4 regions of the Salinicola sp. RZ23 genome follow, and region 2 is predicted to be linked to each of the others. Evidence: predicted binding sites of a transcription regulator. Region 2 holds the regulator's gene; each other region holds the start of a gene.
What was found. The regulator sigma-54, encoded in region 2, starts transcription at its own class of promoters, with help from an activator protein. The targets are predictions, from matches to a motif close to TGGCACNNNNNTTGCTNT.
Positions count from the first base shown of each region.

Region 1: DOM67_RS02235 (P-II family nitrogen regulator) is a predicted target of sigma-54. The motif match lies at 1,771-1,788, and genes of this name have one in related genera.
Region 3: DOM67_RS17355 (sugar phosphorylase) is a predicted target of sigma-54. The motif match lies at 1,970-1,987, and genes of this name have one in related genera.
Region 4: DOM67_RS09415 (2,4'-dihydroxyacetophenone dioxygenase family protein) is a predicted target of sigma-54. The motif match lies at 1,857-1,874, and genes of this name have one in related genera.

Region 1 covers NZ_PZJK01000003.1:57-4,206, reverse strand. Annotated here, with positions in the region: gene DOM67_RS02245 (YifB family Mg chelatase-like AAA ATPase) at 1-1,152, opposite strand, end outside; gene DOM67_RS02240 (accessory factor UbiK family protein) at 1,369-1,689, opposite strand; gene DOM67_RS02235 (P-II family nitrogen regulator) at 1,973-2,311, shown strand; gene DOM67_RS02230 (ammonium transporter) at 2,340-3,590, shown strand; gene glnK (P-II family nitrogen regulator) at 3,827-4,150, shown strand, end outside.
Region 2 covers NZ_PZJK01000012.1:124,668-128,817, forward strand. Annotated here, with positions in the region: gene lptC (LPS export ABC transporter periplasmic protein LptC) at 1-243, shown strand, start outside; gene lptA (lipopolysaccharide transport periplasmic protein LptA) at 240-770, shown strand; gene lptB (LPS export ABC transporter ATP-binding protein) at 802-1,527, shown strand; gene DOM67_RS12500 (RNA polymerase factor sigma-54) at 1,940-3,364, shown strand; gene raiA (ribosome-associated translation inhibitor RaiA) at 3,480-3,788, shown strand; gene DOM67_RS12510 (PTS sugar transporter subunit IIA) at 3,799-4,150, shown strand, end outside.
Region 3 covers NZ_PZJK01000017.1:88,123-92,272, reverse strand. Annotated here, with positions in the region: gene ribD (bifunctional diaminohydroxyphosphoribosylaminopyrimidine deaminase/5-amino-6-(5-phosphoribosylamino)uracil reductase RibD) at 54-1,160, opposite strand; gene nrdR (transcriptional regulator NrdR) at 1,302-1,781, opposite strand; gene DOM67_RS17355 (sugar phosphorylase) at 2,032-3,846, shown strand; fluoride riboswitch at 3,876-3,963, shown strand; gene crcB (fluoride efflux transporter CrcB) at 4,056-4,150, shown strand, end outside.
Region 4 covers NZ_PZJK01000009.1:18,713-22,862, forward strand. Annotated here, with positions in the region: gene DOM67_RS09410 (sigma-54-dependent Fis family transcriptional regulator) at 1-1,650, opposite strand, end outside; gene DOM67_RS19990 (hypothetical protein) at 1,576-1,818, shown strand; gene DOM67_RS09415 (2,4'-dihydroxyacetophenone dioxygenase family protein) at 1,921-2,448, shown strand; gene DOM67_RS09420 (SDR family NAD(P)-dependent oxidoreductase) at 2,459-3,277, shown strand; gene DOM67_RS09425 (alcohol dehydrogenase catalytic domain-containing protein) at 3,277-4,150, shown strand, end outside.

The sequences.
Region 1 (4,150 bases), on a different contig from region 2:
CTGCAGATCGATACGGTCGAGCAGCGGCCCGGAGAGCCGCGACTGATAGCGCTGGATCTGCGCCGGGCTGCAGTGGCAGCGCTGGCGCGGATCGCCAAGGTGGCCACAGGGGCACGGGTTCATCGCCGCCACCAGCTGGAATCGGGCCGGAAAACGGCGCTGGTGATTGGCCCGCGAGATCAGGATCTGGGCCGACTCCAGCGGTTCGCGCAGCACCTCCAGCACGTGGCGGTCGAACTCGGGCAGCTCATCCAGGAACAGCACGCCGTGATGCGCCAGCGAGATCTCGCCGGGGCGCGGCTTGGAGCCCCCGCCCACCAGCGCCACGCTGCTCGAGGTGTGATGCGGGTTACGAAACGGGCGCTGGCCCCAGCGATCCATGATCGAGAGCCCGCACACCGAGCGCACCGCCGCCACCTCCAGCGCCTCGTCACCGCTCAGCGGCGGCAGGATGCCGGCCAGCCGGCTCGCCAGCATGGTCTTGCCGGTGCCCGGCGGACCCGCCAGCAGCAGGTTGTGACCACCGGCCGCAGCCACTTCCAGCGCCCGGCGCGCCTGGTGCTGGCCTTTGACATCGGCCATGTCAGGCTGAACCATCTCGGCGCGCGGCGGTGTCCCAAGTTGGTGCGCCGCGAGCCGCTCGCGGCCCAGCAGATGCCCCACCACCGCCAGCAGATGCGCCGCCGCGAACACCTGGCACCCCTCGGCCAACGCCGCCTCGTCGGCGTTGGCCGAGGGCACGATCAGCCCCCGCCCGGCGGCCCGCGCAGCCAGCGCCGTCGGCAGTACACCGGTGACCGGGCGCAGCGTGCCATCCAGCGCCAGCTCGCCGATCACCTCCAGCTGCTGCGCCGCTTCTACCGGTATCTGGCCTGAGGCCATCAAGATCCCCAGCGCGATCGGCAGGTCGAAGCGGCCGCCATCCTTGGGCAGGTCGGCGGGCGCCAGATTGAGGGTGATACGACGGGTGGGGAACTCGAAGCCGGCGGTGAGCAGTGCGCTGCGCACCCGCTCGCGGCTCTCGCGCACGGCGGTCTCCGGCAGCCCCACCAGAGTCACCCCCGGCAGGCCGTTGCTGAGGTGCACTTCGATCAGCACTTGCGGCGCCTCCAGCCCGAGGCTGGCGCGCGTGCGCACGATGGCTAGGCTCATGTCGCCTCCGTGACGGCGCGTCCCGGCGGATGCCCGGGACACAGGCGGACCGGCGGCTCGTCACCGCCGGCCCGGACAGGATAAGGGGCCGATTATCCTGTTATCGCCTTTACCGCCCGGCCCTTTAGCGCGGGTGAGTCAAGACGCCGCTCAGGGGTGTCGATCAACCCGCCCAGGGCTGTCCATCACCCCGCTCAAGGCTGACCATCACCCCACTCAGGGCTGGGCGCCATCGCGGCTGCCGTCGGTATCGTCCTCAGCCAGCGCCGCCGTGTCGGGTTGGGAGGCGCGCTCGCTGTGCAGGGCGTTCTCGAGCGCCGCCACCTGCGTTTCCAGCGCCTCGACCCGCTCCCGGGTGCGGGTGAGCACGTCCATCATGATGTCGAAGTCCTCGCGCGAGACGATATCCATGCGCTCCATGGCGCCGCGCAGCACCCCCTGGACGTTGCGCTGGATGTCGCCCGGGGCCTGGGAGGCGCCCTGCAGCTTGTCGCCGAGCTGCTTGGCCAGACGCTCGAAACGGTCGTGTGTCGACATGGTGTGATCTCCTGATTCGTGACTGCCCTTCAGCATACGCAAACTGCGCCACCGGCGCGCGCCGGATGCCTGCCGACGCCATGGCCCGGCCGCCGCTCTTTCTCAGTGCAGCGGACCACGCACCGCGCATCAATTTGGTGCGGACAACCGAGGCACGCTCGCCATGGCAGACCTGACAACCTTCAAGACAAGAAATAAGTGAATGATTGTAAAGACGTTATCACCAACTGGCATGGCTTCTGCGTGGTCCGTTCAGGCGCAAGCCGACTACGGGAGACAAGGGATGAAGCTCATCACCGCCATCATCAAACCCTTCAAGCTCGATGACGTACGTGAGGCGCTGGCCGATAACGGCGTCCAGGGCATCACGGTCACCGAGGTAAAGGGCTTCGGCCGTCAGAAAGGCCACACCGAACTCTATCGCGGCGCGGAATACGTCGTCGACTTCCTGCCCAAGGTGAAGATCGAGGTCGCCGTCGAAGACGATCGTGTCGACGGGGTACTGGACGCCATCCGAGAGGCCGCCAACAGCGGCAAGATCGGTGACGGCAAGCTGTTCGTCACGCCACTCGAAGACGTCATCCGGATTCGCACCGGGGAACGCGGGGCCGACGCCGTATAAAACGGCGCGGAACGAGGAGACACACAGAATGAACGATCAAGTCGTACAACTTTCCTATGCGCTCGACACCTTCTATTTCCTGGTGACCGGGGCGCTGGTGATGTGGATGGCGGCGGGGTTCGCCATGCTCGAGGCCGGCCTGGTGCGCGCCAAGAACACCACCGAGATCCTGACCAAGAACGTCGTCCTCTATGCCATCGCCTGTACCATGTATCTGCTGGTCGGCTACCACATCATGTACTCCAGCGAGAGCGGCGGCGTCATCCCCAGCCTGGGCTTCCTGATCGGTGCCGAGCACAGCGTCAGTGACGTGATGAGCAGCGGCGGCGACGTCTACTACTCGGCCCGCTCCGACTTCTTCTTCCAGGTGGTGTTCGTCGCGACCGCCATGTCGATCGTTTCCGGCGCCGTGGCCGAACGCATGAAGCTATGGGCGTTCATGGCCTTCGCAGTGGTCATGACCGGCTTCATCTACCCGGTTCAGGGCTACTGGAAATGGGGCGGTGGCTTCCTCGACGCCGCCGGCTTCCAGGATTTCGCCGGCTCCGGTGTGGTTCACCTGTGTGGCGCCACCGCCGCGCTGGCAGGCGTGCTGCTGCTGGGTGCACGCAAGGGCAAGTACGGCAAGAACGGCGCCATCTACGCCATCCCGGGCGCCAACCTGCCGCTGGCCACGCTGGGTACCTTCATCCTGTGGCTGGGCTGGTTCGGCTTCAACGGCGGCTCCGAGCTGATGGTCTCCAACGTCGACGAAGCCAACGCGGTCGCTCAGGTCTTCGTCAACACCAACGCCGCCGCTGCCGGTGGTGTGATCGCCGCGATCATCCTGGCCAAGCTGTGGTTCCGCAAGGCCGACCTGACCATGGCCCTCAACGGCGCCCTGGCCGGTCTGGTCGCGATCACCGCCGAACCGCTGGCCCCTACCGCGCTGGGTGCGACGCTGATCGGTGCCGTCGGTGGCCTGCTGGTGGTCTTCGCCATCGTCACCCTCGACAAGCTCAAGATCGACGACCCGGTGGGCGCCATTTCGGTGCACGGCGTGGTGGGTATCTGGGGCCTGATCGCGGTGCCGTTCTCCAATAGCGATGCGTCCTTCGGCGCACAGCTGCTGGGTATTGCCTCGATCTTCGCCTGGACCTTCATCGCCAGTCTGGTGGTCTGGGGCATCATCAAGGCGGTGATGGGACTGCGCGTCTCCGCAGAGGAAGAGTACGAAGGTGTCGATATCGCCGAGTGCGGTATGGAAGCCTATCCTGAATTCAATGTCGGCAAGAAGTGAGCCGATTCACCGAGTGAGCTGGCGTGCTCCCCTGGCCCCCTTCGGGGGGCCTTTTTTCATTCCCGCCCATCGCGGTGTATGTTTAAGATAGAGAGAGTCGCCGGGCAGTCGTCAGAGGCGCTAGGCCAGGGCTGGGCCAAGCCTGGAGCTACACCCATTCGCACAGGCCTCGTCCGCACACCGCGACGAGACGATCCGTTCAGACAGAGCGCCACGCACGCGAGGAGAATTCCCCCATGAAACTGGTCACCGCCATCATCAAACCCTTCAAGCTGGACGATGTGCGAGAGTCCCTGTCCGAGATCGGGGTGCAGGGCGTCACCGTCACCGAGGTCAAGGGCTTCGGGCGTCAGAAGGGCCACACCGAGCTCTATCGTGGTGCCGAGTACGTGGTCGACTTCCTGCCCAAGATCAAGCTGGAAGTGGCCGTGGACGACAGCATGAGCGACCAGGTGATCGATGCCATCACCAAGGTCGCCAATACCGGCAAGATCGGCGACGGCAAGATCTTCGTCTCGCCGCTGGAGCAGGTGATTCGTATCCGTACCGGTGAGACCGGC
Region 2 (4,150 bases):
CTCACCCTCGAGGGCAACGCACGCCTGGTGCAGCCGACCAAGGCCTGGAGCCTGGAGACCCAGACCCTCCACTACGACAACCGCAGCGCGCACGCCTGGAGTGACACCTCCTCCGTCTTGCGTCAGCATAACCAGACCATGCGTGGCGATCGCTTCGACGCCTGGATCAACCAGAACCGCATGCGTCTGACCGATAACGTGCAGGGCCGCCTGCCACAGCAATCTGAGGATCAAGGATCATGAGGCGAGAACTCGGCCAACTGCTGGTCTTGACCGCACTGGGACTCTCCAGCCTGCCTGCCCTGGCGCTGGAGAGCGACGCCTCGGCGCCGATCGAGATCGCCGCCGACCAGCTCGAACTCGACGATCGCCAAGGCACCGCCGTCTATACCGGCAAGGTCGACATGCAGCAGGGCAGCATGCAGCTCAAGGCCGCTCGAGTGGAGATCAAGCGCGGCAAGAATGGCGAAGTCAGCCTGGTGACCGCTACCGGTGGCGGTGGCGAGCGCGCCTATCTGGAGCAGAAGCCCGCCCCCGACGAAGCCCTGGTCAAGGGCTGGGGCGACAAGATCATCTACCACGCCGCCGAGCGCCGGGTCGAGCTGATCGGTCACGCCGAACTGCACCAGGCACGCGACACCTTCGATGGCGCCTACGTCGAGTACTATCTCAACTCGCGCAGGGTCAACGCGCGCTCCAGCACCAGTGGCGACGGCAGCGGCGACGGCCGCGTGCGCATGACGCTCACGCCGCGCCAGCAGACGCAGTGACGCACCCTTTCGCGAGGCAAGGAATCCAGCGATGAAAACGCTAACGGCCGCCAATCTGGCCAAGAGCTACAAGGGGCGTCGAGTCGTCCACGACTTCAGCCTGACCCTGCGCCAGGGCAGCATCGTCGGCCTGCTCGGCCCCAACGGCGCGGGCAAGACCACCTCCTTCTACATGATCGTGGGGCTGGTCAAGTCCGACGCCGGCAGCGTGCACATCGACGATCGCGACCTGAGCCGCGCGCCGATGCACGAGCGCGCCCGCGCCGGCATCGGCTACCTGCCGCAGGAGGCCTCGATCTTCCGCAAGCTCAGCGTCGCCGACAACATCATGGCCATTCTGGAGACGCGCCGGGATCTCGACCGCGCCGGGCGCCGCGACCGCCTGGAGCAGCTGCTGGGCGATTTCCACGTCGACCATATCCGCGACAACCTGGGCATGTCGCTCTCCGGTGGCGAGCGGCGGCGGGTGGAGATTGCCCGGGCACTGGCCACCGAGCCCGCCTTCGTGCTGCTCGACGAACCCTTCGCCGGGGTCGATCCGATCTCGGTGGGCGATATCAAGAACATCATCCGCCAGCTGCGGGATCGTGAGATCGGCGTGCTGATCACCGACCACAACGTGCGCGAGACACTGGATATCTGCGACAACGCCTACATCGTCGGCGATGGACAGATCATCGCCGAGGGGCGCCCGGAGGCAATCCTCGACAATCAGCGCGTGCGCGATGTCTATCTGGGGCACGAGTTCCGACTCTAGACTCGAGACGCAAACTACCTGCGCTCGACAATTCGGCGTTAAAAATCGGCGGGATCGCCAGCCCGAGGTCGGCGCCCCCGTCAAAATGCTCATTTACACCCCGTAAACTGGAGCGCCAGACCGGTCCGTTTTCGCCGATTTTTGCCTTAGCTACGCGCCCCGGTATGGCCTTCGCTCGCCGACTTTGCGTACAAAGTCCAGCGTCGCGCCAAGGCCCTTCCGCCTCCCCAGCCCACTGCGTCACTCGCGGCGGGCGGCGCACCTCTCAAAGCCTCTGCACACCCAAGCCGAACGCACCGTGGCATATTTCTTGCATAAAGTTAGCGCTCAAAGCGTTGCATCCCACCGGGGCAGTCAGTAACGTAGGGTTAACCTATCGACGGCCACCGCGGCCCTTTCCCGTGTCCATGCCATGTCCATGAAACCTTCACTTCAACTGCGTGTCGGCGCCCAGCTGACAATGACGCCACAGCTGCAGCAGGCGATCCAGCTGCTGCAGCTGTCGACGCTCGATCTGCGCCAGGAGATCCAGCAGGCGCTCGAGGCCAACCCCATGCTCGAGCTGGACGAAGAGTATGCCGAGCAGGCGGCCAGCGAGACGCCCGAGGAGGAGTGGGCCAGCGATATTCCCGAAGAGCTCGCCCTCGACAGCGAGTGGAGCGACACCTATCAGGACATCGCCGCCAGCGCCGCCCCGGCCGGCGCCGACGAGTGGCCGGACCTGGAGCGCAACGCCGCCGGCACCACGCTCCACGACCATCTCGCCTGGCAGCTCGCCATGGGCGATTTCGATCCCCGCGAACGGCTCATCGGCGACTACCTGATCGACGCCATCAACGCCAACGGCTATCTCGAGGGCACCCTCGACGAGCTCACCGCGGGGCTGCGCGAGCAGCATTCGGAGCCGTGCACCAGCGCCGACCTCGAGCGCGTACTGCTGCGGCTGCAGCAGTTCGACCCCACCGGCGTGGGCGCCCGCGATCTGCGCGAATGCCTGCTGCTGCAGCTCGGCGCGCTGCCCGGCGATACCCCACTGCTGCCCCAGGCCAAGCGCCTGGTGCGCCAGTTCCTGGAGGCGCTGGCCGGCGACGACCGGCGCCAGCTCAAGCGCCGCCTGCGCCTCGACGACGACGAGCTCGACCGCGTCATCGCCACCATCCGCACCCTCGACCCGCGCCCCGGCCAGGCCTTCGACCACAGCCAGCAGGACTATGTGATCCCGGATCTGGTGGCACGCCTGACCCGCGATGGCTGGCGCATCGAGCTCAACGCCGAGGCGCTGCCGCGGCTGCGCATCCAGCCCGACTACGCCGCGCTGATCCGGCGCGCCGACAAGAGCGACGACAACACCTTTCTGCGCCAGCACCTGCAGGAGGCGCGCTGGCTGATGAAGAGCCTCTCCAGCCGCAACGACACCCTGTTGCGGGTGGGGCGCGAGATCATGGCGCGCCAGGTCGACTTCCTCGAGCGCGGCGAAGAGGCGATGAAGCCGCTGATCCTGGCCGACATCGCCACCAGCGTCGACATGCACGAATCCACCATCTCGCGGGTGACCACGCAGAAGTTCATCCACACGCCGCGCGGGGTGTTCGAACTCAAGTACTTCTTTTCCAGTCAGGTGGGGCAACGCGGCGAGAGCGACAGCGTCTCCAGCACCGCGATTCGGGCACGCCTGAAGAAGCTGATCGGCGAGGAGTCACCGCGCAAGCCGCTCTCCGACAGCAAGCTGGTGGAGCTGCTGGCGCAGGCCGACATCAGCGTCGCCCGGCGCACCGTGGCCAAGTACCGCGAGGCCATGGGCATCCCCGCCTCGAGCGAACGTAAGCGACTGTCTTGATTGGACTTTTAGAATTCACGCGAGCGCATGGCGATCAATCGTCCGCGATCCCTTTGCAGCGCGGAGAAAAGGGTTACAATCAGAGGTGCCACATAAGCCGCAACAGGAGCGCGCCATGCAAGTGAACGTCACCGGCCACCATGTCGAACTGACCGACGCCCTGCGGGACTACGTCGACGAGAAACTCGCACGTCTGGAGCGCCACTACGACAACATCACCAACGTTCAGGTGACGTTGAGCATCGAGAAAGAGCGTCAGCAAGCGGCCTGCACGCTACACGCAGCGGGCGGCGACATTCATGCCGAAGCCAGCGATATCGACATGTATGCCGCGATCGACGCCCTGACCGACAAGCTGGACCGCCAGCTGGTCAAACACAAAGAGAAGGCACAGGCCCGCGCGCAAGGCGCAGGCGCCCGCTAATTCCCCGATGATCACTCTGGAAACCATCCTGCCCCCCGAACGCACCCTCTACGGTGTGACGGGGGGCAGCAAAAAGCGTCTGCTGGAATTCTTCAGCACCTTCATCGCCCAGAATACGCCCAGCCTGGACAGTCAGGAGGTGTTCAGCCGCCTGATCGGACGCGAGCGGCTGGGCAGCACCGGCATCGGCAACGGGGTCGCCATCCCGCACGCCCGCAGCCCGCACTGCAAGACGCCGTTGGCTGGCTTCATGCGCCTCGAGGATGCCATCGACTTCGATGCCATCGATGGCGAGCCGGTGGATCTGGTGTTCGTGCTGCTGGTGCCGGAGGAGGCCGACGACGCCCACCTTTCGCTGCTGG
Region 3 (4,150 bases), on a different contig from region 2:
CGACGCCACTGTCGTCGCGTCGCAACGCCGTCGCCGAGAGGCGACACCAGGGCTCAGTCGCGTGCCCGCGGCCGCGCCCGGATCCACCAGTCGTCGCCCACGGCACGGATCTCGTCGATCTCGAGCCGACGCTGCTGCTGCATGCTGTCGATCCCGGGCAGCGCGAACAGCGGGCGCGCGCCACTGCCCAGCAGCGTCGGCGCCACGAACAGCTCGAGACGATCGATCCAGCCGGCATCGAGCAGCGCGCCGGCCAGGGTGGCGCCGGTTTCCACCAGCACCTCGTTGCACGCTTCCCGTGTCGCCAGATGGCGCAGCGCCGCCTCGACGTCGACCCGCCCGGCGCGGTCGGCAGGTAGCGTCACCACCTCCGCCCCGGCGGCTTCGAGACGTTCACGCCGGGCGTCTTCAGCGCCGGCGACGGTGAGCACCAGGGTGCGCCCCGGCTGGCTCAGGCAAGCCGCCGCCAGCGGCAGGCGCAGATGGCTGTCGAGCACCACCCGCAGCGGCTGGCGGCGCACGATCTCGTCAGCCTCGTCGAGCTCGAGCTGATCGGCGCGCAGGGTGAGCCGGGCATCGTCGAAAATGATCGACTCGACCCCGGTGAGAATCGCACTGGCGCCGGCGCGCAGACGCTGGACCTGGCGCCGCGCCGCGGGTCCGGTGATCCACTGCGACTCGCCGCTGGCCATGGCGGTACGCCCATCCAGGCTCATTGCCATCTTCAGCGTGACCCGCGGCAGCCCCTGCTGCATGCGCCGCACGAACCCCGGGTTGAGCGCCTGCGCCGACGGTTCGAGCAGACCCACCTCCACCGCGATGCCGGCCTCGCGCAGTTGGGCGAAGCCGCGCCCGGAGACCGCCGGGTTGGGGTCCTCCATCGCCGCCACCACCCGCGCCACCCCGGCCGCGATCAGCGCCTGGCTGCAGGGACCGGTGCGCCCGGTGTGCGAGCAGGGTTCCAGGGTGACGTAAGCCGTGGCACCACGGGCGGCCTCACCGGCCTCGGCGAGGGCATTGATCTCGGCGTGGGCCTCACCGGCACGGCGATGGAAACCCTCGCCCACCCTCTTGCCAGCGTTGACGATCACGCAGCCGACCCGCGGATTGGGGTCACAGGTGTAGTGGCCGCGCCGCGCCAGGCGCAGAGCACGACTCATCCAGGCGATATCCGCCGCCTCGGCGGCATCGGCTGGCTCGAGATCGGAGGGCGTGACAGAGGGGGCATCGGACATCGGCATTTCTCGCGGAAGTAGCAAGGCCGGCAGCCGCTGCCGGCCAGGGTGGTCGGGGAGGATCGATCAGCGCTTGGCGTCGCTCGGCGACTTCGGCTCCTGGGCCAGGCGGTCGATCTCGGCGCGGAACTCATCGAGATCCTGAAAGCGGCGATAGACCGAAGCGAAACGGATATAGGCCACGTGATCGAGCCGCTTGAGCATCTCCATCACCTCCTCGCCGACCTCCCGCGCTTCCACCTCACGGTCACCGCGCGCGCGCAGACGCTGGCGGATCCGCTCCACCGCCGCCTCGAACGACTCAACGCTGACCGGGCGCTTCTCCAGTGCCAGCGACATGCCGGCGCGCATCTTCTGCTCGTCGAAACTCTCGCGCGAGCCGTCCGCCTTGATCACACGGGGCATCACCAGCTCGGCGGTCTCGTAGGTGGTGAAGCGCTCACCGCAGGCGGCACACTGGCGACGCCGACGCACCTGATCCCCCTCGGCGACCAGGCGCGAGTCGGTCACCTTGGTATCGTGGGTACCGCAAAAAGGACAATGCATCGGTGGTTCACTCGTCGGCGCGGACAGCGCCGGGGCCTGTCCGCGACTTTGACTATCGACTGTAGACTATCCATCGGTGATGGCAGACGTGCCGGGCGCGGCTGGCATCCGTCATCGGCTTATCCGCGCAGTGTAACGGTTTGCACAAGATACCGGAAACACGGTGATTTTCATGTTTCTTTCCCTGTTGGCCCGAGTTCTGCAAGGATAACGTCAAGGACCCGTTTCGCCGTCACGTCAGGAACCGCCCATGCCCAGTCGCGCCGCCAACTACCCTGCCCTGTCCGAAGACGCCTTTCTCGCCCGCGCCGGCGCCAGGCTCGAGGAGGTCTACGGACCGCGTCGGGACGAGGTCCTGCGGCGCCTGACCACCCTGCTGGCGCACCACGACGGTGCACTCGACCACCAGCCGCGTCCAACCTGGAGCGAACGCGACCAGATCCTGATCACTTACGGTGACAGCCTGATCGACGGTGAGCGTCCGCCGCTGGAAGTGCTCGACGACTTTCTCGCCACCCGTCTCAACGGCGTTTTCAGCGGCCTGCACATCCTGCCCTTCTTCCCCTGGAGCAGCGATGATGGGTTCGCGGTGATCCACTACCGCGAGGTCGACCCCAAACTGGGCGAGTGGCAGGACATCCGCCGCCTGTCCTCACGCAGCGATCTGATGGTGGACCTGGTGATCAACCATGTCTCACGCGACTCGCTGTGGTTCACCGACTATCTGGCGGGTACCCAGCCCGGGCGCGACTACTTCATCGAGATGGACCCGCAGACCGATCTCTCCCAGGTCACGCGCCCGCGCAGTTCGCCGCTGCTGGTGCCGGTCTCGACCCGACGCGGCACGCGCCACCTGTGGGCGACCTTCTCCGAGGACCAGATCGACCTCAACTTCGCCAACCCGGACGTACTGCTCGAGTTCGTCGGCATCCTGCTGTTCTATGTCCAGCAAGGGGCGCGGATCATCCGCCTCGATGCCATCGCCTATCTGTGGAAAGAGGTCGGCACCCGCTGTATCCATCTGCCGCAGACCCACGCCATCGTCCGCCTGCTGCGGGCGATCCTCGATTACGTGGCACCGGGCACGCTGCTGATCACCGAAACCAACGTGCCCCACGCCGAGAACATGAGCTACTTCGGCCTGGAGAGCACGCCGGCTGGCGCATCGGCCGCCGAGAGCGACGACGTTCCCGCCAGCGACACGGCGACGCCCGACGAAGCCCACATGATCTATCAGTTCACGCTGCCGCCGCTGCTGCTGCATACCCTGACCAGCGGCGATGCCAGCGCGCTGGCGGACTGGGCACGCTCGCTGCCGCCGCTGCCCGCCGGCTGCACCTACTTCAACTTCACCGCCAGCCACGACGGCATCGGGGTGCGCGCGCTGGAGGGGCTGCTGCCGCCCCATGAGGTCTCGCTTCTGCTCGAACTGATGCACCGCTTCGGCGGCTACGTCAGCATGAAGACCAACGCCGATGGCAGCGACTCGCCCTACGAGATCAACATCACTTACTTCGACGCCATGAAGGGCACCCGCCGCGGTCCCGATGCGTGGCAGGTCGAGCGCTTTCTGTGCAGCCAGAACCTGATGCTCGCGCTGCAGGGCATCCCAGGGGTCTATCTGCACTCCCTGACCGCGACGCTCAACGACCACGAAGGGGTCGAGCGCAGCGGTCGGCTGCGCTCGATCAACCGCCATCACTGGGTCAAGGAGGAGCTCGACGAGCTGATCGACAGCCGCAGCACGCCCACCCGCGAAGCCTTCACCTCGCTCAAGCGCCGGCTCAATATCCGCGCCAGCGAGCCCTGCTTCCACCCCGAGGCGCCGCAGCGCGTGCTCGACACCGGGCCGGGACTGTTTGCCATCGAGCGCGGCCCGCTTGCCAGCGGCCGCCGGCTGCTGGCGATCTACAACATCAGCGACAAGCGTCAGCCGCTGGAGATCGAGGCGCTGGCGAGCGGCGAGTGGTACGACGTGCTGAAGGATGGCAAGCGCTGGAATCCGCACCCCGAAGAGCGCGAGATCCTGCGACCCTACCGCAGCCTGTGGCTGGTCCAGCCGTGACTTGCCGCGGCTGTCACGGCTGGCTAGAGTAGCCCCCGGGAGATGGCATTCCTCCCGCGGCATGGGCTCCGCCGCCCCGGCCGCGAACCGCAGTCCGCTGATGATGCCTGCCAACGCACCCGAGGTGTGTCCTGCGCAGGCTTCACGCTCCCGCGCCTACCGCCCGCAGGATACTTTTCGTCTGCCGAGATCGACGAGGAGCGCAACACATGTGGATTTCGATCGCCGCCATCAGTCTGGGCGCCGCCATTGGCGCCAATCTGCGCTGGTGGCTGGGCGCGCACTACAATGGCTACTTCCTGCA
Region 4 (4,150 bases), on a different contig from region 2:
TCCCGGGGAACGGGGTAGCGAGACAGCTTCGCGCTCGGCGGTCTCGAGATCGCCCGCGGCGTTGATTCTGAGCTTGGCGCCGGGGCTGGAGGAGAAGCCGGCGTCCTCGAACAGATGAAAGGCGTCGATCGGCCCGCCATCCAGGGCGTTGATCACCCCGCGCTCCACCAGGTTCTGCAGCTCGCGCACATTGCCGGGGTAGTCGTAGGCGAGCAGGGCATCGGAGGCTTTGCGCGTCAGGCCGGTGATCGCTTTCCGGTAGCGCTCGGCGTAGTGGCGCGAGAAGTGCTCGACCAGCAGCGGAATATCGTCGCGTCGCTCCCGCAGTGGCGGCAGTCGGATCGGGAAGACGTTGAGGCGGTAGTAGAGGTCCTCGCGGAAGCGCCCGGCCTGCACCTCCTGGAACAGATCCCTGTTGGCGGCGGCGACGATACGCACGTCGACCCGGATCGGCTGGCTGCCACCGACCCGTTCGATCTCGCCATCCTGTAGCGTGCGCAGCAGCTTGCCCTGGGCTTCCAGGCTCAGCGAGGGGATCTCGTCGAGAAACAGAGTGCCGCCGTCGGCGCGTTCGAAGCGCCCGGGGCGGCTGCGCTCGGCGCCGGTGAAGGCGCCTTTCTCCACGCCGAACAGTTCGGCTTCGATCAGCGTATCGGGAATCGCCGCGCAGTTGAGCGCGACGAAGGGGCCTTCGGCCAGCAGGCTGCTGCGGTGCAGGGCGTTGGCGAAGAGGTCCTTGCCCACCCCCGATTCGCCGTTGAGCAGCACCGTGGCCGGCGTGGGGGCGACCCGCTCGATCTTCTGCAGGGCGATGCTGACAGCAGCCGAGACACCGACGATCTGCTGGGCGTTGCTTTCAGGGACGTTGCTTTCAGGGGCATTGGCCCTGGTGGCGGCCCCCCGGGGCGCGGAAGAGGGCGCTGCGGGGGGCCGGCGTGTGGCTCGGCTCGATGTTGCGGCGGTCGGCAGCCGCTGGCGGTCGAGCCGCAGCCAGTCGAGATCGTCGTTCGCTTCCATGCGCTCACTGGTCGTCTCCCCCACGATCCGGCAGTGCGCGGCGCCGCAGCCGGCGCACTCGAGCTCCCGGTAGATCACGCGCTTGCCGTAGAAGGCGCTGGCATAGCCGCTGGCATAGCCGAGTTGCATCCAGCACACCGGTTCCGCGGAGAGCCCGTGCGCCTTGAGGTGCTCGGCGGCCTCGACGGAGTCGTGCCACAGGAACTCGGCATTGAAGGTGCCGTTGGGGATGTCATGGTCGCGGCGGATGGTCTCGACCTTCACCATGCCCATCACCGCGTGCAAGCGCTCACCCGCACTCAACACCCCAGCATCGTCGCTATCCGCCCAGTGCTTGCGCACGAAGGCGGCATCCGAGGCGCCGGCCGAGAAGCCGACGCGCATCAGCAGGTCGCGTGCCCCCGCAGGGCCCAGGGTTTCGATCAGCTCGCGCCGCAGGGCGCCGAAGGAGTGGGCGCCGAACAGCAACATGCGGCGGGTATCGAACCAGATCCGGCCATCGTTGGGCGTAAATCGCAAGCTCTCTGTCAGGTCGTATAACGTCGGCGGATCTCCGGCATGCAGCGTATCTTTTATAGATTTTTCTTGATCAGTTATTTCCGTTATTTCCGAGAGACGCAGTTTCCTTGGCATGAATTTACCCTACCAAAGTCGCAGAAAATGGGCGTGATTTTCGATTTTCATCTGTCGTTTTTTATAAAAATGATGAATTTTATCAATCTTAATAAAATGCGCGACGTGCCGCCGTTATCCATTGGTCTTTTGAGTGGGGTGTTTTTTGCTTATCTTGCGGCGGCTTAGACGGCGTACCTAGACATAGGTCTACGCCTGTACGTCGATGGCATGTGGCTTGCTCCGTGTTGATGGGAAGCAGACCGATTCCATCATGAGAGGAGAAAGACCATGTCCAACGCACCTGCCAGCACGGCTTATCGCATCGTCGAAGTACCGGAACCGATGAAAGCGATGCAGGATCGCTTCGGGCGCGAGGGGAGCTATGTCGGACTCTCGGAGGCGGAGAGCCCCTGGGTTCCCTTTGGCGATAACGCCGCAATTCGCCATCTCGCGTTCGATGTTCGCAACAACGTCTACTGCAATATCCTGTGGATCAAGGGCCCGGGCGTGATCGGTACGCACCGCCACCGTGGCATGGTCTGGGCAGTGGGCATGGAGGGGACTTTCCGCTATCTGGAGTACGACTGGGTCTGCGGCCCCGGCGAATTCATCACCGAAATGCCCGGCCAGGCGCATACCCTGGTGACTGACGAGCCGAACGGCATGAAGGCGCTGTTCTGGATGCAGGGGGCGAATGAGTTCTTCGATGAACAGGGCGAATGGGCAGAGACCCTGGACGTTTTCTGGTTCATCAATCACTACGTGACCTACTGCGAAGCCCACGGCATTCCCATCAACGAACAGCTGTTTCTGTGAGGGAATGCCCATGCGCTTTTTCGAACAGTTCAGCGTCGAGGGGCGTTCGGCGCTGGTTACAGGTGGCGCCTCGGGTCTGGGGCTGGCTTATGTCGAGGTGCTGGCGGAAAACGGTGCCAGCGTCACCCTGGCGGATATCGATATCGACGCCGCGGAGCGTGAAGCGGCGAGGCTAAGGGAGCAGGGTTTCACGGTGCAGGCACAGGCCCTCGATGTGGCCGATAGGGCGCAGAGCGCCGAGGTGTTCGAGGCTCATGTAAGGGGCTTCGACGGCCTGGATATCGTCTTCGCCAATGCGGGGGTCGACCCCGGCGCCGGGTTCTGGAACCCGGGTGGTTGGCGCAACGAAGAGGGGCAGGTCGATACCTTCGACCCCGAGCGCTGGGATCGCACGATCGCGATCAATCTGACCGGCACCTTCAATACCCTGCGCCTGGCGGCGACCTACATGAAGCCCCAGCGCCGCGGTGCCATCGTCGTCACCTCGTCGAATGCCGCCATCATCACCGAGCCGGTGGTGGGGCTGCCCTATATGCCGGCCAAGGCCGGTGTCTCCCATATGGTGCGCCAGCTGGCGCTGGAGCTCGCCGAGTTCGGCATTCGCGTCAATACCATCGCGCCGGGTGGCTTCGTCACCAATATCGGCGGCGGCTGGCTGAAGGATCCGGAGGTGCGCCGGAGCTGGGATGCCAAGGTGCCGCTGGGGCAACTGGCGGAACCCGAGCAGATCAAGGCGCTCGCCCTCTATCTGGCCTCGGATGCCTCCTCGTACATGACGGGGGCGCAACTGGTCATCGATGGCGGGACCTCACTGGGGAGGGTCGGCTGATGCGTGCTGCCGTCTTCAACGAATTGCATCGGCCGCTGGAGATCCGGGAGCTGCCCGACCCCACGCCGAGCCCTGACCAGGTGGTCGTCGAGGTGCAGCGCTGCGGCATCTGCGGCTCCGATCTGCACATGACCGAAGATGCCGTGTTCGGCCTCTGCCCTGGAGATGTGCTGGGCCACGAGTACGCCGGCGAGATCGTCGCCTGCGGCAACGAGGTGACGACATTGCGCCCGGGGCAACGGGTCTCGGTGATGCCGTTTCGCAGCTGCGGGCGCTGTCTCTCCTGCCTCTCCGGGGAGCCGGCCTGGTGTCAGCAGATGGTGCTCGAGGGTGGGGGGTATGGCGAGTATGCGGCCACTGCAGCGCGCCAGTGCATCCCGCTGCCCGAGGGCGTGAGCACGAGTGACGGGGCGATCGTCGAGCCGCTGGCGGTGGCGCTCCACGGGGTTCGCCTTTCCGAGATGCGCCCCGGTGATCGCGTGCTGATCATCGGCGCCGGCCCCATCGGCCTGGCGGTCGCGTTCTGGGCGCGCCGCTTCGGGGCAAAGCAGGTGGTGGTCCAGGATATCGCCCGTTATCAGGAGGCGCGGGCCGGTGAGATGGGCGCTACCGGCTTCGTCTGTGCGCCGGATGAGCCGGTGGCCGCGGCCACACGCCAGCTCGGCGGTGAGGCGGATATCGTCTTCGAGTGTGCCGGCGTGCCCGGGCTGATTGCCCAGTCCATCGAACAGGTCAGGCCCCACGGCACCATTCTGCTTCTCGGCCTCTGCACCCGGCCGGATGCGTTCGTGCCCTTCGCCGCTCTGTCGAAGGAGATACGCCTGCAGACCGCTGCCTTCTTCTCCCGACGTGAATACGAAAGTGCCCTGGATG